DNA from 3 places in the Caballeronia sp. EK genome. Region 1 is predicted to be linked to each of the others. Evidence: predicted binding sites of a transcription regulator. Region 1 holds the regulator's gene; each other region holds the start of a gene.

The links. The regulator HrcA, encoded in region 1, represses chaperone genes, less so after heat shock. The targets are predictions, from matches to a motif close to TTAGCACTCNNNNNNNNNGAGTGCTAA.
Region 2: a site for HrcA is predicted at 6,011-6,037, ahead of IAG25_RS17325 (co-chaperone GroES). Genes of this name have one in related genera too.
Region 3: a site for HrcA is predicted at 4,451-4,477, ahead of rpoH (RNA polymerase sigma factor RpoH). Genes of this name have one in related genera too.

Annotation. Positions count from the first base shown of each region.
Region 1 is NZ_JACSUE010000009.1:203,393-211,002, reverse strand. Features, by position in the region: gene grpE (nucleotide exchange factor GrpE) at 1-310, opposite strand, end outside; gene IAG25_RS41215 (hypothetical protein) at 672-833, shown strand; gene IAG25_RS26865 (RNA-binding S4 domain-containing protein) at 805-1,212, opposite strand; gene hemH (ferrochelatase) at 1,238-2,305, opposite strand; gene hrcA (heat-inducible transcriptional repressor HrcA) at 2,429-3,445, opposite strand; gene IAG25_RS26850 (NAD kinase) at 3,631-4,527, shown strand; gene recN (DNA repair protein RecN) at 4,559-6,211, shown strand; gene glnE (bifunctional [glutamate--ammonia ligase]-adenylyl-L-tyrosine phosphorylase/[glutamate--ammonia-ligase] adenylyltransferase) at 6,221-7,610, opposite strand, start outside.
Region 2 is NZ_JACSUE010000005.1:384,427-392,036, forward strand. Features, by position in the region: gene IAG25_RS17295 (hypothetical protein) at 1-805, opposite strand, end outside; gene IAG25_RS17300 (rubredoxin) at 1,169-1,339, opposite strand; gene thiD (bifunctional hydroxymethylpyrimidine kinase/phosphomethylpyrimidine kinase) at 1,650-2,525, shown strand; gene IAG25_RS17310 (DUF72 domain-containing protein) at 2,558-3,337, shown strand; gene IAG25_RS17315 (hypothetical protein) at 3,367-3,798, shown strand; gene groL (chaperonin GroEL) at 3,902-5,542, opposite strand; gene IAG25_RS17325 (co-chaperone GroES) at 5,641-5,931, opposite strand; gene IAG25_RS17330 (sugar phosphate isomerase/epimerase family protein) at 6,236-7,018, opposite strand; gene IAG25_RS17335 (LysR family transcriptional regulator) at 7,211-7,610, opposite strand, start outside.
Region 3 is NZ_JACSUE010000009.1:33,789-41,398, forward strand. Features, by position in the region: gene ptsP (phosphoenolpyruvate--protein phosphotransferase) at 1-1,462, shown strand, start outside; gene nagE (N-acetylglucosamine-specific PTS transporter subunit IIBC) at 1,529-3,319, shown strand; gene rpoH (RNA polymerase sigma factor RpoH) at 3,451-4,386, opposite strand; gene IAG25_RS26085 (acyloxyacyl hydrolase) at 4,747-5,313, shown strand; gene IAG25_RS26090 (nuclear transport factor 2 family protein) at 5,359-5,742, shown strand; gene leuA (2-isopropylmalate synthase) at 5,759-7,411, opposite strand.

The sequences.
Region 1 (7,610 bases):
CGAGCACCGGCAACAGGTTCTCCGCGAAATTTTCGATGGCGAATTTATGCGCCTTCGCGACATCTTCCTGGCTGCGGCGGCGGACGTTTTCCGTCTCGGCCTTGGCGCGCAGGAAGTCTTCCTTGAGCGCCGCGATAGTGGCCTGCGCTTCGGCCATCGCGGCCTCGGCCTCGTTCGGCGCAGCTTGCGGCGTGGCAGCCGCTTCTGCCGGTGCGGCCTGCGCCGTGCTGGTGGTGTCTGCGGCCTGGCGCGCGTTCTCGTCGGCGGGCGTCGGGTTCTGGCTCGCTGAATTCTCTTGCGTGTTTTCCATGTCGCTCAATATCTATTGCTGTTGAGTTGAATCGGTTGCGAAAGCGGCGGAGCGCAGTCCGGATCGCGTTTTTCGCACTAGCGGCGGAAATTGGGGCGACGAAGATATTTTCAAGGGTTTTGCGCGAATTTTTCGGACCAATTCGAGCGCCCCGATGGCACCGAAATGGCCGGTAACCCACACTTCGCCGCAGCGCGCAATTTCAGATTGAGGGAAAGCCCTGACTCGCCTACACTTCAATCAAGCACCGCAGGACGCACGTTTACCCTAATCCTACGAAATGCTTCAATCCGCTTTCAGCCCTTGCCCGTTTCCTGAACCGGCCGCTTTCTGACCGGGCAACCCGTTCTCCGGGGATACCATGAAACTGACCTTTGCTATCGCGGTGGTCGCCCTGGTACTCGTCGCGGGAACGACCACCATCTGCATGTCCGGCGTCGTGACGGACCGTAACACCGAGTACGGTGGCGTTCACGCGACCATCGAAAGTTACTTCAATCCGAACGAGAAAATTTGTCGATAGTCCGCCGGTCGCGCTTCGTCGGCCTGCCCTGCAAGCCGGCTGCGGGTTCGTGGAACGTCCTGCGACGCTCGGCTTCGGCCATGCGCTTCGCCCGGCCTTCCTCGGTTTCGGCATAGAGCGTCTGCGCGACCGTCGCCGGGCCGCGCACGTCGCATAGCCCGCGCACTTCGACCTGCCAGACAAGCCGCTCGATATCGATCTCGACGATATCGCCGACACGCACGTCCTTCGACGGCTTCACGTTCGTCCCGCCGATCTTCACACGGCCCTTTTCCACGGCATCGCTCGCGAGCGAACGCGTCTTGAAGAAACGCGCTGCCCAAAGCCACTTATCGATGCGCAAACGCGCGCCAGGTTCCGTCGAAATCTTGTAGTTCATGGGTGAATGCTTGAAAAAGCCGTGCTCAGGCCACCGCGGAAAGCGGCTGCACGGTCTGCACGGGCCATCCCTGCAGATGCTGCGCGGCGATTTCGCCGAGCCCCTTGATCCACGCGGGCGTCGCGTTCAGACAGGGAATCCGGTGGAAATGCCTGCCGCCGGCCTTCAGAAACGCGTCGCGCACCTCGATGCCAATTTCCTCGATCGTTTCCAGACAATCCGCCGTGAAGCCGGGACAGAACACATCCACGCGCGCGACGCCGCCCGCGCCGAGTTCCGTGACCGTCGGCGCGGTGTACGGCTGAAGCCACTCCGCGCGGCCGAAGCGCGACTGGAACGTGACGCGGCATTCCACCGGCGTGAGCCCGAGCGCGGCCGTGAGTAGCGCGCCGGTCGACTGGCACTGGTCGTGATACGGGTCGCCGAGATCCATCGTGCGTTTCGGCACGCCGTGGAAGCTCAGGACGAGCTTGTCGCCCGCGGCGAAATCCGGCTGGCCGTGATGCCGCCAATAGTCGCGCACTTGTTCGGCAAGCGCGCCGATATACGCGGGATGATCCGCGTAATGGCGGATCGTGCGGATTTCCGGCTGATTGCGCACGCGTTTGAGCGCGGCGAAGGCATCGTCGAACGCGGTGGCTGTCGTGGACGACGAGTATTGCGGATACATCGGCAAGAGAAGAATGCGATCGGCGCCTTCGAGCTTCAACTGATTCAGCATCGCGCCGATGCCGGGCGACCCGTAGCGCATCGCATAGTCGACGATCACGTGATAGTCGTTCGCCGCGAACAGCCGCCGCAGACCCTCGACCTGCTTTTCCGTATGCACGCGCAGCGGCGAGCCTTCGTGCATCCACACTTGCGCATATTTCTTGGCCGACGCCCGTCCGCGAAACGGCAGAATCAGTCCGCGCAGAATGACCTGCCACACGAGCGACGGAATTTCGACGACGCGCGGATCGGACAGAAACTGCGCCAGATACTTGCGCACCGCCCGCGGCGTGGGCGCGTCCGGCGTGCCGAGATTGATCAGCAGCACCGCGACGCGATGCGAAGCGCTGGGCTGCGAGGGCAACTCGAGGTCGAAACGCATAGGGCAAGCGGGCCGGAAGGGTGGTCGTCTAAAAGTTGAAGACCATTATAGCGGCGGCCTCACGCGGGCATCATTGGCCGAACGGCCTAGTGGCGCAGCCTTGCGTGCCGCGCCAAGATGGCGTCACTGATGACTGAGGGACATCGAGAGCAGGCGCGCGGTGATGTCCACGATTGGAATCACGCGGTTATACGCCATGCGCGTCGGGCCGATCACGCCGAGCGTGCCGACGATCTTCCCGTTGACCTCGTAAGGCGCCGTCACGACGCTCATTTCCTCGATCGGCACGAGATTGCTCTCGCCGCCGATGAAGATCTGCACGCCTTGCGCGTGGCTCGATACATCCAGCAGTTGAAGGAGGCTCGTCTTTTGGTCGAACAAATCGAAAAGCTTGCGCAGCCGCGCCATGTCGGACGAGAGGTCCGCCACTTCGAGCAGATTGCGCTCGCCGGAAATGAGCACGGTGTCCATGGGGTCCGTCTCGGCGGTGCTCGCGACCACGGCCGCCTGCATGAGCGCGGTCATGTCGCCGCGCAACTGATCGATTTCCTCGCGCAGACGGCGGCGCACTTCGTCGAAGGACAGGCCCGCGAAATGCGCGTTGATGTAATTGGAGGCTTCGACGAGCTGCGAGGGCGAGTAGTCGCGCTGCGTCGCCATCATGCGGTTCTGGACGTCGCCTTCGGGCGTCACGATGATGAGCAGAATGCGCTTGTCCGACAGCCGCATGAACTCGATCTGCTTGAACATGTGGCTGCGGCGCGGCGTGAGCACGACGCCCGCGAACGACGACAGACTGGACAGCACGCTCGCCGCCGCCGCGACGATTTTCTGCGGCTCCTCGCCCTGCAGGCGGGTCTTGACGGCGGTGGTCATGGCTTCGTCTTGCGGCGCTTCTACAGTCAGCATCGTGTCGACGAAGAGCCGGTAGCCGCGCGGCGTGGGGATGCGTCCCGCCGACGTGTGCGGGCTCGAGACGAGGCCGAGCTCCTCGAGATCCGACATCACGTTGCGGATCGTCGCGGGGCTCAGTTCGAGACCGGAATGGCGTGATAACGTGCGCGAACCGACCGGCTGACCTTCGGCGATGTAGCGCTCGATCAACGTTTTCAGGAGGGTTTGTGCACGTGGGTCTAGCATGGGGAAATTTTAGCTCAACGAGTCGGAGGACGGCGAGCCGCGCCGTGTGCGCTGCGTTCAACGTCCGCTCCATTCTAGCGATAAACGACGGGCGTGCCGTGCGGCGTCGTGCGGTCCCGTCGCAGCACGCTCGTCCGCCATCGCCCGCGGTTCTTTTCGCTCTCTGACTATGGTGTAATGCCGGCATGGAAATTGGCCAATTCAAGACCGTCGCCCTCGTGGGGCGCACCAACACGCCGGGCATCGAGGCGCCGCTGAGATCGCTCGCCGGTCTTCTGGCGCAGCAAGGCTTCGAGGTCGTGTTCGAGGCAGGCACCGCGAAAGATGTCGAGGTGACGGAGTTTCCGGCGCTCTCCATCGCGGAGATGGGCGCGCGCGCGGACGTCGCGATCGTGCTCGGCGGCGACGGCACCATGCTCGGCATCGGCCGGCAGCTCGCGCCGTACAAGACGCCGCTCATCGGCGTGAATCACGGGCGGCTCGGCTTCATCACGGACATTCCGTTGAAGGCGATGCAGGAGATCATCCCGCAGATGCTCGCCGGCCAGTTCGAGCGCGAGGAGCGCAGCCTGCTCGAAGCGCGCATCATGCGCGACGACAAGCCGATCTATCACGCGCTGGCGTTCAACGACGTCGTGGTGAATCGCAGCGGCTTTTCTGGCATGGCGGAGTTGCGCGTGTCGGTCGACGGCCACTTCATGTACAACCAGCGCTCGGATGGTCTGATCGTCGCGACGCCAACCGGCTCGACCGCTTACGCGCTGTCGTCGGCGGGACCGATTCTTCATCCGCAGTTGCAGGGCTTCGTGCTGGTGCCGATCGCGCCGCATTCGCTGTCGAACCGTCCGATCGTGCTGCCCGACGATTCGAAGGTGACCATCCAGATCATCGGCGGGCGGGACGTCAACGTGAATTTCGACATGCAGTCGTTCACCGCCGTCGAACTGAACGACGCGATCGAAGTGCGGCGCTCGAAGCACACGGTGCCGGTGCTGCATCCGGTCGGCTACAGCTCGTACGCGACGTTGCGCAAGAAGCTGCACTGGAACGAGCATCCGTCGCAGGACGCCTCTTCTCTCTGAACTTCCCGAATTCCCCTTCCCCGAAGCGTCCATGCTCCGTCATCTTTCCATTCGAGATTTCGTCATCGTCGCCACCCTGGACATCGATTTCGATCCAGGTTTCACGGTCTTTTCGGGAGAAACCGGCGCGGGCAAGTCGATCCTGATCGATGCCCTCGCACTCACGCTCGGCGCCCGCGGCGACGCGAGCGTCGTGCGCACGGGCCAGGCGCGCGCGGATATCACCGCTGAATTCGGCACGCATCCGCAAGTCACGCGCTGGCTGGACGAGCACGCGTTGTCGCAAGACAGCGACTCGGTCATGCTGCGCCGGGTGATCGATTCGGGCGGCCGTTCGCGCGCGTTCATCAACGGCACGCCAGCGACGCTCGCGCAGCTTCGCGAAGTGGGCGAAATGCTCGTCGACATTCACGGGCAGCACGCGCATCAGTTGCTGATGCGTCCCGACGCGCAACGCGAACTCTTCGACACGCACGCGCAGTTGCTCGATACCGCCGGCGCGGTGAATCGCGCGTGGCGCGCCATGCGCGATGCGCAGCAGGCCGTCGAGACCGCGCAAAGCCGCGACCGCGAACTGCAACTGGAACGCGAGCGTCTCGCGTGGCAACTGAGCGAGTTCGACAAACTCGCGCCGCAGCCCGGTGAATGGGAGGAAGTGAGCGCGGAACATCATCGGCTGTCGCATTCGGCGAGTCTCATCGACGGCGTGCAGGGCGCACTCGGCGCGCTCTCCGAATCCGACGAAGCGATGATCTCGCAGCTCGGCGCGATCATCTCGAAGGTGCGCGGTCTCGCCGATATCGATCCCGCGCTGAACGACGTGCTCGCGTCGCTCGAACCGGCGGAAATCCAGTTGCAGGAGGCGTCGTATTCGCTGTCGCACTACGCGCAGAGGCTCGAACTCGATCCCGACCGGCTCGCACAAGTCGAAAGGCGCATGGATCAACTGCACTCGACGGCGCGCAAGTTCCGCCTTCAGCCCGAGACGCTGCCCGAAGAACACGACGCGCGCCGCCAACAGCTCGCCGATCTCGACGCCGCTGCCGATCTCGACGCGCTCAACGCCGCAGCGGAGAAAGCGAAAGCCGAATATCTGGCGCAGGCCAAAGTGCTGTCGAAGGCGCGCGCAAAGGCCGCGAAGCATCTGTCGAACGCGGTCACTGCCGGCATGCAGGAATTGTCGATGGCGGGCGGCAGCTTCGACGTCGCGCTCGTGCCGCTCGCGGAAGGCGGTGCGAACGGGCTGGAGCAGATCGAGTTCCGCGTCGCCGGTCACGCGGGCGTCGCGTTGAGGCCGCTCGCGAAAGTCGCGTCGGGCGGCGAACTGGCGCGCATCAGCCTCGCGCTCGCCGTGATCGCGAGCACCGCGAGCCCGACGCCCACGCTCATCTTCGACGAAGTGGACACGGGCATCGGCGGCGGTGTCGCGGAAGTGGTCGGGCGTCTGTTGCATCAACTCGGGCGCGACCGTCAGGTGCTGTGCGTCACGCATTTGCCGCAAGTGGCCGCACGCGGCGATCAGCATTTCCAGGTCGCGAAGTCGCCCGACGATGCCGGCGGCACCGTGAGCACGGTAACGCCGCTCGACAAGAGCAGGCGCGTGGAGGAAGTGGCGCGCATGCTCGGTGGCCTCGAAATCACCGCGACCACGCGCAAGCACGCAAAGGAAATGCTGGCCGCCTGAACGCCGGGCTCAGCCCGCCACGGCGAACACCCGATTCCACAACGCCGTCACCGCGTCGCGTTCGGCCTGAACCTCGGCCGGATCGACGCGCGCTTTCTCCATGCCGTCGAGCCGCAGCGTGTGCTGAAGCTTGCGGTAGTGCCGGTAGGCCGCGCCGATCACATCGGCCTGATCTTCGGCGATCAATCCGCTTTGCGCGGCGATCTTGAGCAGCGTGATGTTGCCCGCGTTGCGCAGAAACGCGCGATGCTCACGCGTATGCAGCAGCACCCAGTACTGCACGATGAACTCGATATCGACCATGCCGCCGCGATCGTGCTTCAGGTCGAACAGCTCGCTGCGATTCGGATGGCCGTCGGCGACGCGCTGGCGCATCGACGCGATCTCGCGTGCCAGTGCGGCGGCGTCGCGCTCCATGACGAGCACGTCGGCGCGAATCTTCTCGAACTCCGCGCCGATTTCCGCGTCGCCCGCGCTGTAACGTGCGCGCGAAAGCGCCTGATGCTCCCAGACCCACGCGGTGTTCGCCGCGTCGCCCTCGCGAATCTGATAGCGCCGAAACGTTGCGAGGTCGGTCACGAGCAGGCCGGATTCGCCGTTCGGGCGCAGGCGCAAATCGACATCGAACAGCGTGCCCGCGCCCGTCGCCGCGGTGAGCCACGTGATGAGGCGGCGCGTGAACATCGCGTAGATGTCGGAGGCGGCGTCGTCGTCATCGTCGTAAAGGAAGATGAGATCGAGGTCCGACGCGTAGCCCAGTTCCTTGCCGCCCAGCTTCCCGTACGCGATGACCGAAAAGCGCGGCGTCTCGCGATGCCGCTTCGGGAACTGCTTCCACACGGTGCGCACGGTCACGTCGAGCACGGCGTCGGCGAGTTCGGAAAGACGGTCGCTCACATGCTCGACGCTCAGATGACCGGCGAGATCGATCAGCAGAATGCGAAAAACTTCGGCCTGATGCGCATGACGCAGCAGATCCATCTGATGTTCGACGTCCTCGGCGGCGTCGAGCCGCGCGATCAGCGAGCGCTTGAACTCGGACCAGTCGAACGGGCTGGCGATGGCTTCGTCGTCGAGCAATTCGTCGAGCAACTGCGGATGGCGGATCAGATAGCCCGCCGCCCAGCGCGAACCCGATAGCACCGACAGCACGCGCTCCAGCGCCGCCGGATATTCGGTCAGCAGCGCGAGATACGCGCCGCGCTTGCCGATGGCTTCGAGCAGATCGAACAGACGCACGATGATGTCGCCGCGCTTGCCCGCATCGATCGACTGCACGGCTTCGAGCGCCCGCTGCGCGACGATGTCGAAGCGCTCCCGGCTCTGCGACGGCAAGCCGGCATAACGCGCCGAATTCCACACGCCCGTCAGACGCGAAAGCACCGGCGCGGGGTCCGCG
Region 2 (7,610 bases), on a different contig from region 1:
CGCCGTACAGCGCGAAATCGCGCCACAGCAACGCGAGCGTCGCGCGCACGAGCGAACGCGGCGCGTACGTCAGCGCGTGCGCCTGGTCCGCCAGCACGAGATTGAAGCGCGCGTAGAGACGCTTCGCGTCGGCGATATGGTCGAGCGCGCCGCCGCTGCGTTCGGCGCGCTCACGCAGCGCCCGCACCGTCGACGACGCGAGCCGCCAGAAATCGTAGGGATCGGAACCGCGCAGTTCGTCGAGACAGGTATCGAGGCGCGCGAAGGCATTGGCGGATTCTTCGGCCGATCCGCGCAGCAATTTGAGCAGCGTCGCCTCGTAATGCGCCCGCAGGTGCGCGAGCCGCTCGGGCGCGATGCCGCGCAGTGTCGCCGGCGCGATCGCGCGGCCCGCGAGCGCGAGGTCGTCGTAGGAAACGGGCGCGACCCGCGTGTGCGCGGCCAGGAGCGCGTGCAGCCCGCGATAGTGATCGAAAAGCCCGGTCGAGCACGAGAGTTCGCGCAGATTGTGGCGCTCGACCGCGCCGCGAAACACCGCGATCGCGTCGGCGATGCGCGCGTGGCTTCCCTCCGATTCGTCGCCGAGCGGCGCGACGAGCGCGAGCGCCTCGGCGAAACGCTGCCCGGGCAGCCAGCCCGCCGAATGCAGCGCAGCGATGGCGCGCTTCAACGCGGCCCCGGTTTCGCCCTGGCGCTGGAACGCGTGCAGCGCGTCGGTCAGCGCCATTTCGGCGAGTCGCACCGATCCACCGCGCGGATTGGGCAGGGCTTCGAAGGGAACGGGCAGATCGGGACGAGATGTCATAACAAGCGCTCACAAGCCGGTTCGCGGGCGCGGTGATCGAACGCCGCCGTCGCACGCCGTTGAAAATGCGTCATCGGTAGGCGGGACGAGCGTCGCCACGCCTGCTTCAAGCGTATGCCTCATCCAGCGGGAGCGGAAATCGAATGCGCCCGCCGAGGCTTTTCGCACCTTTCACCTTTGTTCTCCAACATCGCGCGACGCCGGAATCGCCGCAACGAACTCGCCTTACGCTACAAAAACCGAAAAATCGGGCAAGCCGCACGGCGGCAGCATGCGCGCGGCACGCGTTGTCATATTCGAACGCGGGCCGCAAAAAACGCGCGCCGCATGACGCGAGTCATGCGGCGCGGCAGAACGACAAGATCAGATCTGAACCATCTCGAAATCTTCCTTGCGGGCTCCGCATTCGGGACAGGTCCAGTTGATCGGAACGTCCTCCCAGCGCGTGCCCGGCGCGATGCCCTCTTCGGGCAATCCCGCCTCCTCGTCGTAGATCCAGCCGCAGATCAGGCACATCCAGCTTCTGTATTCCATACTTATGCCGCGTCGATAGGTCGGTTGAAATTAGGACATGATGGTACCGTGTTGCCGTGTCGATGCCTAGCAAGCGGGCCGTCCGGGGTGCGCGCATCGTGATATCGGTCGAAACGGTCACCGCGACGGCTTTCCGCGACCCAGGCTCGCGCGCCCGAAAAAAGTGCGCAAAGAGAACAGCCGGGCGACATTAGGCCGCATAATCAGACATGACCGAGCGGGCATTCGCTCACGCGCACAAGGCGCGGGCGAGTGCCCTTAGAGCCGACCGTCCAATCAAGCAATCAATACCATAATGTCCGTTTTTGCCATGACCGGCGACTCCCCTCCGATCGTACTCACCTTCGGCCTTTTCGATCCCACGGGCGGCTCGGGCCTGCAAGCCGACCTGCTCACGCTCGCAAGCATGGGCTGCCACGGCGCGACCGTGCTCACCGGCTACGCGGTGCGCGACTCCGCCACCTGCGATGAAGTGACCGGGCTCGATCCGGACACGGTCGCGACCCAGGCGCGCATGTTGCTGGAGGACATGCCGATCGCCGCGTTCAAGATCGGTGCGGCGACGCGCGCGGAACTCGTATCGGCCATCGCCGAAGTCGTGTCCGATTACGACGACGTGCCGCTGATCCTCGCGCCCGATTTCACGCTCGACGACGAACACGTATTGTCCGCCGACGAACTCCGCGAATCGCTTGCCGATCTGCTCGTGCCGCAGACCACCATGCTGATCGCCGATCACGCCACGTTACTGCAGCTCGCCCAGCCGGACAGCGACGCCGAATCGCCGACGCTCGATTCCGCGATTTCCCACATCCTGGCGCAAGGTTGCGAGTACGTGCTCGCGATGGAAACCGGCACGCACCGGCATGTGAACACGCTCTACAGCGAAGAGGGGCAAGTGCGGCAGGACACCTGGGAGCGCGGCGTGCAGCGCATCATGGGCCTGACCGATACGCTCGGTTCGGCCGTCGCCGCTTTGCTCGCGAACGGCCAGGAGCCCGCCGAGGCCGCGCGCGAGGCGCAGGAATATGTGTTCCAGGCTGCGCGCGCCGCTTTTCGGCCCGGCATGGGCGCGTATCTGCCGGACCGCTTCTTCTGGGCGCGCTCGAACGACGCCGACGAAGACGGCGAAACATCCGCGCTACCTGATGATCCGACGGGGCTGCCCGGAGAAGCCCGACACTGACACCCGAACAATAAGGGAGGCGACGCGAGCGCATGCCATATCGACTGCCCCATCTGCACAAGCCCGGCCCGCAAGGCGCAATCCGCATCGGCTGCGCGGGCTGGGGCCTGTCGAGCGCCGTCTCCGCGAGCTTTCCGCACGAAGGCACGCACCTCGAACGCTATTCGCATGTGCTGACCTGCGTCGAGATCAACTCCAGTTTCTACAAGCCGCATCGCGAGCAGACCTACGCGCACTGGGCCGAGAGCGTGCCCGAATCGTTCCGCTTCTCGGTCAAGCTGCCGAAGGCGATCACGCATGATGCGCGTCTCGTCGATACCGCTTCCCTGCTCGATGAATTCCTTCAGGCAGCCGGGCACCTGGGCGACAAGCTCGGTTGCTGGCTCGTGCAATTGCCGCCGAGCCTGCCCTTCGATCACGACATCGCCGAAACTTTTCTCAAGGCCCTGCGCGAACGCACGAAGCTGCCGGTCGCATTCGAGGCGCGCGAGCATAGCTGGTTCACGACGCACGCGGCGGCGCTGCTGAAGGCGCATCACATCGCGTACGTGGACGCCGACCCGATCCCCGACGAATGCGAGATCAAGCATCGCGCGGACGCGTCGCTGGTTTATGTGCGGCTGCACGGCTCGCCCGAGCTCTACAAATCTTCCTACGACTACACCTATCTCGACGACCTCGCGCGCACCCTGCATAACCGCGCGAAAAAGACGCCCGAAGTCTGGTGCATCTTCGATAACACCGCCGAGGGCCATGCGCAGCCCAACGCGCTGCATCTGATGGAGCGGTTGCGGATTCATCACAAAGTCTGACCACGTTCGACGCTACGGAGGGTTTCCCGATGCATAAGCCGGCAGCACGAATCGCCCGTTTGCTTGGAGCCACGCTGTTCGTTTCGCTGTTCAATCTCGCCCTGCCCGCTCACGCCCAGAATGCCGCGCCGCCGCCCGGCGCCGCGCCCGCGGGCGACGGCACGTTCCTGCTGACGATCTTCCTCAAGCACGATGAATCGAAGACGCTGCCGCAGATCAATCAGCAACTGAAGGAACAAGGCTACTTCAAGCAGTTTCCGCCGCCGGGCGTGGAGGTGGTGTCGTGGTACGTGATGATGGGCATCGGGCAGGTGGTGACGCTGCGCGTCCCCGCCGACCGGCTGCGCGAAGTGAACCGCGCGATCGAGAGCACCGCGTGGGGCGGCTATCGAACGGAGTTTTATCCGACCTACGATTACAAGGCTGCCGCGCAGAAACTTCGCGACGAGATGAACAAATAGCCTTGGTATGGACGAAAAAAAACCCGCATCGCTGCGGGTTTTTTCTTGGCACGGCGCGAAACCTCTTTCGAAGTCCGCGCCGATGCAATCGGCCGAAGCCAGATTACATGTCCATGCCCATGCCGCCCATACCGCCGGGCATGCCGCCAGGCATCGGCGAGTCTTCCTTCGGCAGTTCGGCAACGGCTGCGTCGGTCGTCAGCAGCAGGCCTGCCACCGATGCCGCGTTTTGCAGCGCGGTGCGCGTGACCTTCGTCGGGTCGACGACGCCGGCTTCAACCAGGTCACCGTACTCGCCGGTGGCCGCGTTGTAGCCGTAGTTGCCCGTACCTTGAGCAACAGCCGCCACCACGACGGAAGCTTCTTCGCCGCCGTTCGTGACGATCTGGCGCAGCGGCTCTTCCATTGCACGCAGAACGATCTTGATGCCTGCGTCCTGATCGGCGTTGGCGCCCTTCAGGCCGTCGATCGCACGGCGAGCACGGATCAGCGCAACACCGCCGCCCGCCACGATGCCTTCTTCCACAGCTGCGCGCGTTGCGTGCAGTGCGTCTTCGACACGTGCCTTCTTTTCCTTCATTTCGACTTCGGTCGCAGCGCCGACCTTGATCACCGCAACGCCGCCAGCCAGCTTGGCCACGCGCTCTTGCAGCTTTTCACGGTCGTAGTCCGACGTCGCTTCTTCGATCTGCGTGCGCACTTGCTTCACGCGCGCTTCGATGTTCGCGGCTTCGCCAGCGCCATCGATGATCGTCGTGTTTTCCTTGCCCACTTCGATGCGCTTCGCCTGGCCCAGTTCAGCCAGCGTCGCCTTTTCGAGCGTCAGGCCGGTTTCTTCCGCAATCACTTGACCGCCGGTCAGGATCGCGATGTCTTCCAGCATTGCCTTGCGACGGTCGCCGAAGCCCGGAGCCTTGACGGCAACCGTCTTCAGGATGCCGCGGATGTTGTTGACGACCAGCGTAGCGAGCGCTTCGCCTTCGACGTCTTCCGCGATGATCAGCAGCGGACGGCCAGCCTTCGCCACTTGTTCCAGAACCGGGAGGAGGTCACGAATGTTCGAGACCTTCTTGTCGTGCAGCAGCACGAACGGGTTGTCCAGAACGGCGACTTGCTTGTCCGGGTTGTTGATGAAGTACGGCGACAGGTAGCCGCGGTCGAACTGCATGCCTTCCACGACGTCCAGCTCGTCTTGCAGCGACTTGCCGTCTTCGACGGTGATGACGCCTTCCTTGCCGACCTTGTCCATCGCTTCAGCGATGCGCTCGCCGATCGACGTGTCGCTGTTCGCCGAGATCGAGCCGACTTGCGCGATTTCCTTGTTGGTCGTGCAGGGCTTGCTGATCTTGCGCAGTTCTTCGATTGCTGCGGTGACGGCCTTGTCGATGCCGCGCTTCAGGTCCATCGGGTTCATGCCCGATGCGACGTACTTCATGCCTTCGCGAACGATGGATTGCGCGAGCACGGTAGCGGTCGTGGTGCCGTCACCTGCGTTGTCGCTGGTCTTGGAAGCCACTTCCTTGACCATTTGCGCGCCCATGTTCTGGAGCTTGTCCTTCAGTTCGATTTCCTTCGCGACCGAGACACCGTCCTTGGTGACCGTCGGGCCGCCGAACGAGCGCTCGAGCACGACATTGCGGCCCTTCGGACCCAGCGTGACCTTGACGGCGTTGGCGAGGATGTTCACGCCTTCGACCATCTTGGCGCGTGCGGAATCGCCAAAAGTGACTTCTTTAGCTGCCATATCCAAACTCCTTGATTCGATTCGATTTTCCGGCTTCGCTCAGCGCGCCCGAAACGGGCTGCGGCTTGTTGGCGAAGCCGAACGTGCAGGAAGGATGCTTACTTGACCAGAACGGCCATGATGTCTTCTTCGCGCATGACGAGCAGTTCCTGCCCGTCGACCTTGACGGTCTGGCCAGCGTACTTGCCGAACAGGACGCGGTCGCCGACCTTCACGTCGAGGGCGTTCTGCACGCCCTTGTCATCGCGCTTGCCCGGGCCGATGGCCAGAACTTCGCCTTGGTCCGGCTTCTCAGCCGCTGCTTCCGGGATCACGATGCCCGATGCGGTCTTGGTTTCCTGGTCCAGACGTTTGACGATGACGCGATCGTGCAAAGGACGAAGGTTCATACACACTCCTCTCTTGATTGAGACTGAAAACGCGGGAAAACCCGTCCGTTGAGAACAATCTCGCCGGACGGCAATCTTGTTAGCACTCTCGTGCAGTGAGTGCTAATTATATGGACCGAGTTTGACAATTTCAAGGAGGGTACGAGCGGGGAATCCCGTAGTGGCCGGATTTATCGAACTTTGCGCTTCGTGTTCGGCGTGTTGCGCGGGGACTCCGTCGGACATTTCGCGCCTGAATAAGTTTTCGACGGAGCGCGAATGATCGGCATAGCTAGGGTAAACGATGGGTACCGCCGTCACTTTGCTATGCGGCGTTCCACGCCTGCCGCATGAAGTTCACGCTCTCGCGCATCGACGCCAGCGGTTCACCCTTGAAGCCGCACTCCGCGCTGAGCAAACCCTGATAACCGCGTGCTTTGAGATGACCGAAAAAACTCGGGTAATCGTACGAACCCGTGCCCGGATTCAGCCGGCCGGTGTCGGCGAGATGAATGTGCGCGAGCCACTCGCAATGCTCGCGTAACTCGTCGAGCGGCTCATTCTCTTCGTCCATGTGATAGAAGTCCGCAAGTCCGCGCACTTCGGGCCGGTTCAGCTTCGTCGCGAGCCGCGCGCCATCGCCGACGCTGTTCACCAGATTCGACTCCTTGCGATTCAACGGCTCGATCGCGAGCGTGGTGCCGCTGCCTCGCAAGGCGTCCGCGCACCATTCGAGCGCGCTCAGGAATTCGTCTTCCGCCTGCGCCTGAGTCCAGCCTTCGGGAATGTTGCGCGTCCAGCCGCTGCCGAGCACGACCACGCGCGCTCGCGCAATCGTCAGCAATTCGACGACGCGATCGAAATACGCACGATTGCGACGCTCGTCTTTCTCCGGACCGACGATGCGCGCATCGTGCGGGAACAAATAACTGAAGGCGCTCGCGGGCAATGGCAGGTCAGGCACCCGCGCCTTTGCATCGGCGAACGATGCGTCGTCTTCGAGTTTCATCGGCACGAGCTGCGCCTCGATGTAGTCGAGCCCAGCCTCCTTCATCAAGCTCGCGTTTTGCAGCGGCCCGCACCAGCCGAATTGAGGTGTCGTCGTCATGTCGCTTTCTCGTAAGAGGATGGGCTCAAGCGCAGCACTTCCGGCGTCGTCGTCGGCCGCGCGCGCCGCGCAGTTGCCAAATGTGCGCGTTTGCATCGACTTCCTCAAGCAGGAACTCGCGCACGGCGAATTTGCCTTGTGGCAGGCGGCGTCGGCGACTGACGAACGCGACGCCTGATCGCGCGATCGCGCTCAGCGCAAGCTGCTGAATAGCTGTGCCATCAGATCGCGCAGCCAGCGATTGCCCGCTTCATGGTGATACCGCGCGTGCCAGTGCTGCCGCACGGCAAAACCCTCCACGGGAATCGGGCACGGATGAAGCGAAAGGCCATTGACCTTCGCGAGCGTCTGCCCGATATGCCGCGGCAGCGTGGCGATCAAATCGGTTGTCTGGATGATCGCGCCCAGCCCGAGAAAGCCGGGCAATTCCAGAACGACATCCCGCTCGATCTGCTCGCGCACGAGCGCCTGCTCCAGCAGTTGAGCGCCGGTGCCTGCCGCGATCGCGACGTGGCCTTCCGCGCGGTACTGCTTCACACCCAGCCTTGCGCGCACACGCGGATGATGCGGATTGGTCAGGCACACCCAGTCC
Region 3 (7,610 bases), 170 kb from region 1:
GCTCGAAGATCCGACGCTCCTCGATGCCGCACGCGATCTGATCAGCCTCGGCAAGAGCGCGGGCTTCGCGTGGCGCGAGGCGATCCGCGCGCAGATCGCGCTGCTCTCGAACGTGCAGGACGACCTGCTCGCCGAGCGCGCCGCCGATCTGCGGGATATCGAAAAGCGCGTGCTGCGCGCGCTCGGTCTGAGCAACACGGCGGCGCGCGAGCTGCCCGAAGAGACCGTCCTCGCGGCCACGGAATTCACGCCGTCCGATCTGTCCTCGATCGACCGCACGCGCGTCACCGCGCTCGTGATGGCGCGCGGCGGCGCAACCTCGCACGCGGCGATCATCGCGCGGCAGATCGGCATTCCGGCGCTCGTCGCCATCGGCGATGCGCTGCACGCGATTCCCGAAGGCACGCAAGTGGTCGTGGATGCATCGGCGGGACGCGTCGAGCATGCGCCGACCGCGCTCGACGTCGAACGCGCGCGCAACGAACGCGAACGTCTCGCGGGCGTGCGCGAGGCGAATCGCAAGCTCTCGCAACAAACCGCATCGACGAAGGATGGCCGTCATATCGAAGTCGCCGCGAATATCGCGACGCTCGACGACGCGAAAGCCGCCGTCGAAAACGGCGCGGATGCGGTCGGCCTGTTGCGCACCGAACTGCTGTTCATCCATCGCCAGTCGGCGCCGACGGTCGCGGAGCATGCGGAAAGCTATCAGGGCATCGTCGATGCGCTGCAGGGCCGCACCGCGATCATCCGCACGCTCGATGTCGGCGCGGACAAGGAAGTCGACTATCTGACGCTGCCGCCCGAAGAAAACCCGGCGCTCGGTCTGCGCGGCATCCGCCTCGCGCAAGTGCGCCCCGATCTGCTCGACGATCAGTTGCGCGGCCTGCTCGCCGTCAAGCCGCTGGGCACGGTGCGCATCCTTCTGCCGATGGTGACGGATGCAGGCGAACTGCAGCGCCTGCGTGCGCGCATCGACGAACTGGCGCGCGAAGCCGGCCTCACCGAGCCGGTCGAAGTGGGCGTGATGATCGAAGTGCCGTCGGCGGCGTTGCTCGCGGATCAACTCGCGAAGTACGCGGATTTCCTCTCGATCGGCACCAACGATCTCACGCAGTACACGCTCGCGATGGACCGTTGCCAGCCCGATCTCGCCGCGCAGTCCGACGGCCTGCATCCCGCCGTGCTGCGCCTCATCAAGGCGGCGGTGCAGGGCGCGGAAAAGCACGGCAAATGGGTCGGCGTGTGCGGCGCGCTCGGCGGCGATCCGGTCGCGGCGCCTTTGCTCGTCGGTCTCGGCGTGACCGAATTGTCGGTCGATCCGGGTTCCGTGCCCGGCATCAAGGCGCGCGTGCGCAATCTCGATTACCAACTGTGCCGTCAGCGCGCCGAGGACTGCCTCGCGCTCGAATCGGCGCAGGCAGTAAGAGCGGCAAGCCGCGAAATCTGGCCGCAGGACTAGTTCGCGGATGTCTTTTCAGCAATCCCCGAAGCAGTAACGACAAGACCTATATTTTTGGAGAACCCGATGGACGCCAACCCGTTTGCAAAGATGCAGCGACTAGGTCGCGCGCTGATGCTGCCAATCGCCGTATTACCGGTGGCCGGCCTGCTTCTGCGTCTCGGCCAGCCCGACGTCTTCAACATCAAGATGATCGCCGACGCCGGCGATGCGATCTTCACCAATCTGCCGCTGCTGTTCGCGATCGGCGTGGCGGTGGGCTTCGCGAAGGACAACAACGGCACGGCGGGTCTCGCCGGCGCGATCGGCTATCTCATCGAAGTGGCCGTGATGAAGGACATCAACGACAAGCTCAACATGGGCGTGCTGTCGGGGATCATCGCCGGTATGGTGGCGGGTTACATGTACAACCGGTACAAGGACATCAAGCTGCCCGAGTATCTGGCGTTCTTCGGCGGCAAGCGCTTCGTGCCGATCGTCACAGGCGTCGCGTGTCTGATACTCGGCATCGTGCTGGGCTACATATGGCAGCCGGTGCAGGCGGCCATCGACACGGCGGGCAACTGGCTGACGACGGCCGGCGCGCTCGGCACCTTCGTGTTCGGCGTGCTGAACCGGATCCTGCTCGTGACGGGCCTTCACCACATCATCAACTCGCTCGCGTGGTTCGTGTTCGGCTCGTTCACGCCTCCGGGCGGCGGCGCGGTGGTGCACGGCGACCTGCATCGCTTCTTCGCGGGCGATCCGACCGCGGGCGGCTTCATGACCGGCTTCTTCCCGATCATGATGTTCGGCCTTCCGGCCGCGTGTCTCGCGATGTTCCATGAAGCACCGAAGGACCGCCGCGCGGTCGTCGGCGGCCTGCTGTTCTCGATGGCGCTGACCGCGTTCCTGACGGGCGTGACCGAGCCGATCGAGTACAGCTTCATGTTCCTCGCGCCGGTTCTCTACGCGATCCACGCGGTGCTGACGGGCCTGTCGCTCGCGATCTGCTCGGCGCTCGGCATCCATCTGGGCTTCACGTTCTCGGCGGGCGCGATCGACTACGTGCTGAACTACGGCCTGTCGCAGCGCGGCTGGCTGGCGCTCGTGATCGGTGTCGTCTACTTCGTCATCTACTACGGTCTGTTCCGCTTCTTCATCCGCAAGTTCAACATGGCGACGCCGGGCCGCGAGCCGGCCACGACCGATGCACAAACCGATGTCGATACCACGGTCGCTGGCGGCCTGATTCCGCCGGTTCCTGGCGCGGCGGTGGCGGCGTCGAACACGCGCGCCGCAAGGTACATTGCGGCGCTCGGCGGCGCGTCCAACCTGACGCTCGTCGATGCCTGCACGACGCGTCTGCGTCTGTCGGTGGTGGATACGGAGAAGGTGTCGGAACCGCAGTTGAAGACCGTCGGCGCGCGTGGCGTGCTCAAGCGCGGCGCGACCAACGTGCAGGTGATCATCGGACCGGAAGCGGACCTGATCGCCGATGAAATCCGCAGCGAACTCGAGCATTCGTCGACGCGCGGCGCGACGCCCGCTTCATCGACGCCGGCGCAACCGGCGGCAGCGGCGGCGAGCGTCGACCAGACGCCCGGCCCGCTCGATCCGGACCCGTTCCGCTGGCTCGCGGTGTTCGGCGGCGCGACCAATGTCGCATCGCTCGACGCGGTTGCGCAGACGCGCCTGCGCGTGGTCGTGCGCGATCCGTCGTCGGTGGATCGTCAGCGTCTGTCGTCGCTGGATGTCGCGTGGGTGTCGGCCGATACGTTCCACATCGTCGTGGGCGCGGCGGCCCAACGTTATGCGACGCAACTGTCCGCACGCCTGTCGGGCAGTGGCGGCGGCGCGGCGCCGATGCCTGCCTGATGCGGTAATCGATGGTTGAAAGAAAACGGCACCTTCGGGTGCCGTTTTCTTTTCCAGCGCAGGGCAAAAGAAAAAGCCCGCTGTCTTATGGACGGCGGGCTTTTCAATGTTTGCTACGACACAGTCAGGCGTTACGCGAACTCGTGCAGCGCCGAGCGCATCTTCTTCATTGCGCTCGCCTCGATCTGGCGAATGCGTTCCGCCGATACACCGAACTCGTCGGCCAGTTCATGCAGCGTCTTGCCGCCCGATCCGTCGTCCTGCACGTCGAGCCAGCGCGCCTTGATGATGCGGCGGCTGCGCTCATCCAGCGATTCGAGCGCTTCGGCAAGGCCGTCGCTCTGCAGCTTGTCGAACTGGCGCGCGGCAATCACGTTCGTCGGCTCGTTGTGCGAGTCCGCCAGATAGGCGATGGGCGCGAACGCTTCCTCGCCGTCATCGACCTGGCCTTCGAGCGCAATATCGCCGCCCGACAAGCGGGTTTCCATTTCCGCGACTTCCTCGCGCTTCACATTCAGCTCGCTCGCGAGACCTTCGATCTCGTCCGGCGTAAACGCCGAGTGGCTGGTCTTGTGACTGCGCAGGTTGAAGAACAGCTTGCGCTGCGCCTTGGTCGTCGCGACCTTCACCATGCGCCAGTTGCGCAGGATGTACTCGTGGATCTCGGCCTTGATCCAGTGCATGGCGTACGAAACCAGGCGCACGTTTTGCTCGGGGTCGAAGCGCTTCACGGCCTTCATCAGACCGATGTTGCCTTCCTGGATCAGGTCCGCGTGCGGCAGGCCGTAACCGAGATAGTTACGGGCGATCGACACGACGAGCCGCAGGTGCGAAAGCACGAGCTGGCGCGCGGCGTTCAGGTTGCCCTGCTCGCGGAACTCGGTGGCGTACTGACGTTCCTCCGCCTGCGGGAGCATCGGAATACGGTTCACTGCTTGTATGTAGGAATCGATGTTGCCGATCTGGCCGGTCAGCATCGACGACTGTGCGTACGTCAGCGCGCCTGCCGAAGATGCCTTGGCAGGTGCCGAGTTCACGACATTCGGAAGGGTCATCGCATTGGTCACGCTCATAAGCTCCTTATCAACAATTCACTCGCCGCTTAACAACAGCGACAGGTCAGACACGATATTAGCACTCCGGTTCATCGAGTGCTAAGTGTTAGAGCGGAGGGGAATGTGGGAGTTCCCACAAAAACTATCGAATTAGCAAGGTCAATAGGACAGACCGTTGCATGATAAGCGGAAGAAAGTACCGGTGATGAAGCTGCTTTCGAATCCGTTACCGCTTTTGTGCGCTGCGGCGAAAGAAAATTCAACAAACGGAGACGGTGGTTGCGATTCCTGCAAATTCTGAAAAACGTCTCTAGAATCGCGAGACAACGCTCTTAATGAAACACGCCCGTCATCGGAGTAATTGGGGTGCTCATGCATAAAAACAAGAGTTCGTGGCAACGTCCGCTTTCCCGCGTGGCGGTTCTTGCCGCATTCGGCCTTGCGTCGGCGGCAGCTCACGCCGATCGTTTCGGCCTTCAGATCGCCGGCGGCGTCGCCGATCGCGACATCAAGAAAGCCGACCTCGGCGTGGCCTGGGATCCGGGCCTCAACTGGTGGGAGATCGGCGGATTCCACTTCACGCTCATCGGCGAAGGGCACGTGTCCTACTGGCACACGACCGAGGATAACGCAGTCCACCCGAACATCTGGGAGGTCGGCATTACGCCGGTGGTGCGCTTCGTGAAGAGCTCCGGCTACTTCCGGCCGTTCATCGAGGCGGGCGTCGGCGTGCGGCTGCTCTCACATACGCGCATCACGGAGAATTTCTCGGTGGGCTCGGCGTTCCAGTTCGCGGACATGGTGGGCGTCGGCATGATCTTCGGCGCGCAGCAGAACTATCAGGCGGGCTTTCGTTTCCAGCATCTGTCGAACGGCGGTATCAAAGAGCCGAATCCTGGTATAAATTTCAGCCAGCTATATCTGCAATACAACTTCTGACGAGGCGCCGGCGCATCGGTTCCTCGACGCAAGAGGACTCGACAGATGCCGGCAAAAACCATTGAGGCGATCCGCGGCCTCGAGCGTGACCGTTTCCGTGCGATGGTCGAGGGCGACGGCCCGGCGCTGGACGCGCTGCTGGCCGAGAACGTCAGCTACGTCCACACGAACGGCAAGCGGGAGACGAAGCGCCAGTTCATCGACGCGATCACCGCAGGCCGCCGCCGCTATCGTCAGATCGAGATCCAGTCGCAGGACGTGCTGCCCGCCGGCCGCGACACGTGCCTCGTATCGGGCCGCGCGCTGATCGAGATGGAGTCGAAGAACGGCGCGCTTCTGTTTCCGATCGCCTATACCGCCGTTCACGTGCAGACCGAGGGCCAATGGCAGCTGCTCGCACTGCAGGCGACGCGCGTGGCGCTCGAATAGCCACGCGCGCGGTTTGTCAGGCTTCGACGGCTTCGTCCTGCCGCACGTCCTCCACGACGCGCCCGGAACGGTTCACCGCGCTCACGACCGCATCGGCGACAGCGAGCGCCGGATTCGCATGCACCGCGACGCCGAAGCACGTCTGGCCGTCGCCGACGCGGCAGCCGACGAACGCCGCCGTATCGCCGCCCGCCGTCACGGCGGTTTCGAACCAGTTCACGTTTGCGTCCACGCCGAGCGCTGCGGCGACCGTCTGCGCGTAAACGTCGCCGCTCGTCGTGCCGGCTGGCGGCGTCACCGCGACGCGCTTCCCGAATACCGACAGCGTCGACACGTCGACGCGCGAAACCGGCCCGCCCGCGTCGAAATACTCGCGCTTGAAGAGTTCGCAGATTGCGTCGCCGCCGATTTCCGCGCCGGATGCATCGGTGATCCGTTGCACGGCGTGGCTGAACTCGATCTGCACGCGGCGCGGCGGCGTGAAGCCTAAGCCGCGTTCCAGCAGGAAAGTGGAGCCGCCCTTGCCGGACTGGCTGTTCACGCGGATCACGGCATCGTAGCTGCGGCCGAGATCGGCCGGATCGATCGGCAAATAGGGCACTTCCCACACCGTGCCCGGCACGCGCTGCGCGAAGCCCTTGCGAATCGCGTCCTGATGCGAACCCGAAAACGCGGTGAACACGAGGTCGCCGGCATACGGATGACGCGGATGCACCGGAATCTGGTTGCAGCGCTCGACAACGCGGCGCACGGCGTCGATATCGGAGAAATCGAGCCCCGGATCGATGCCTTGCGTATAGAGATTCATCGCGAGCGTGACGAGATCGACATTGCCGGTGCGCTCGCCATTGCCAAAGAGACAGCCTTCGATGCGGTCCGCGCCCGCGAGCACCGCCATTTCCGCCGCGGCCACCGCCGTCCCGCGATCGTTATGCGGATGCACCGAGAGCACGATGCTGTCGCGATAGCCCATGTTGCGGTCCATCCACTCGACCTGATCGGCGAACACGTTGGGCATCGCGGCTTCGACCGTCGCGGGCAGGTTCACGATCATCTTGTGATCGGGCGTCGGACGCCACATTTGCGCGACGGCGTCGCAGACTTCCCGCGCGAACGAGAGCTCCGTCATGCTGAAAGTCTCGGGCGAGTACTGATAGGTCCAGTGCGTTTCCGGCCGTGCCGCCGCACATTCCTTGATGAGGCGCGTGCCTTCGACGGCGAGCGCCTTCACTTCTTCCTTCGACTGATTGAACACGATCTTGCGGAACGACGGCGCGATCGCGTTATAGAGGTGCACGATCACCTTGCTCGCGCCCGCGACCGCTTCGAACGTGCGCTCGATCAGTTCGCGCCGCGACTGCACGAGCACTTCGATGGTCACGTCGTCCGGGATGCGCTTTTCGTCGATCAACTTGCGCACGAAGTCGAAATCGGTCTGCGATGCCGACGGGAACCCCACCTCGATTTCCTTGAACCCGATTTTCACCAGCATCTCGAAGAACTCGAGCTTCGCGGCGATGCTCATCGGCTCGATGAGCGACTGGTTGCCGTCGCGCAGATCGGTGCTCATCCAGATGGGCGCCTTTTCGATCGTGCGGTTCGGCCAGCGGCGGCCATTCAGACGGACTTGCGGAAACGGGCGGTATTTCTCGGCGGGGTTCGGCATCATGATCGTCGATCTCTCTTCGGACGGTTTGCGTAGCGCCTGCGAGAGAGGCCGTGTCCGGCGGCTGGCCGGGCGTGGCGGGATGCACGTGAGGCGGTGCGGCGCGCGCGTGTCGCGGAATCACCAGCGATGGTGACGCCTGTGACCAACGTGAACGTGCGCGGAGCAACGTGCATTTGACCCTCGCGTTTCCGTTTCGCGG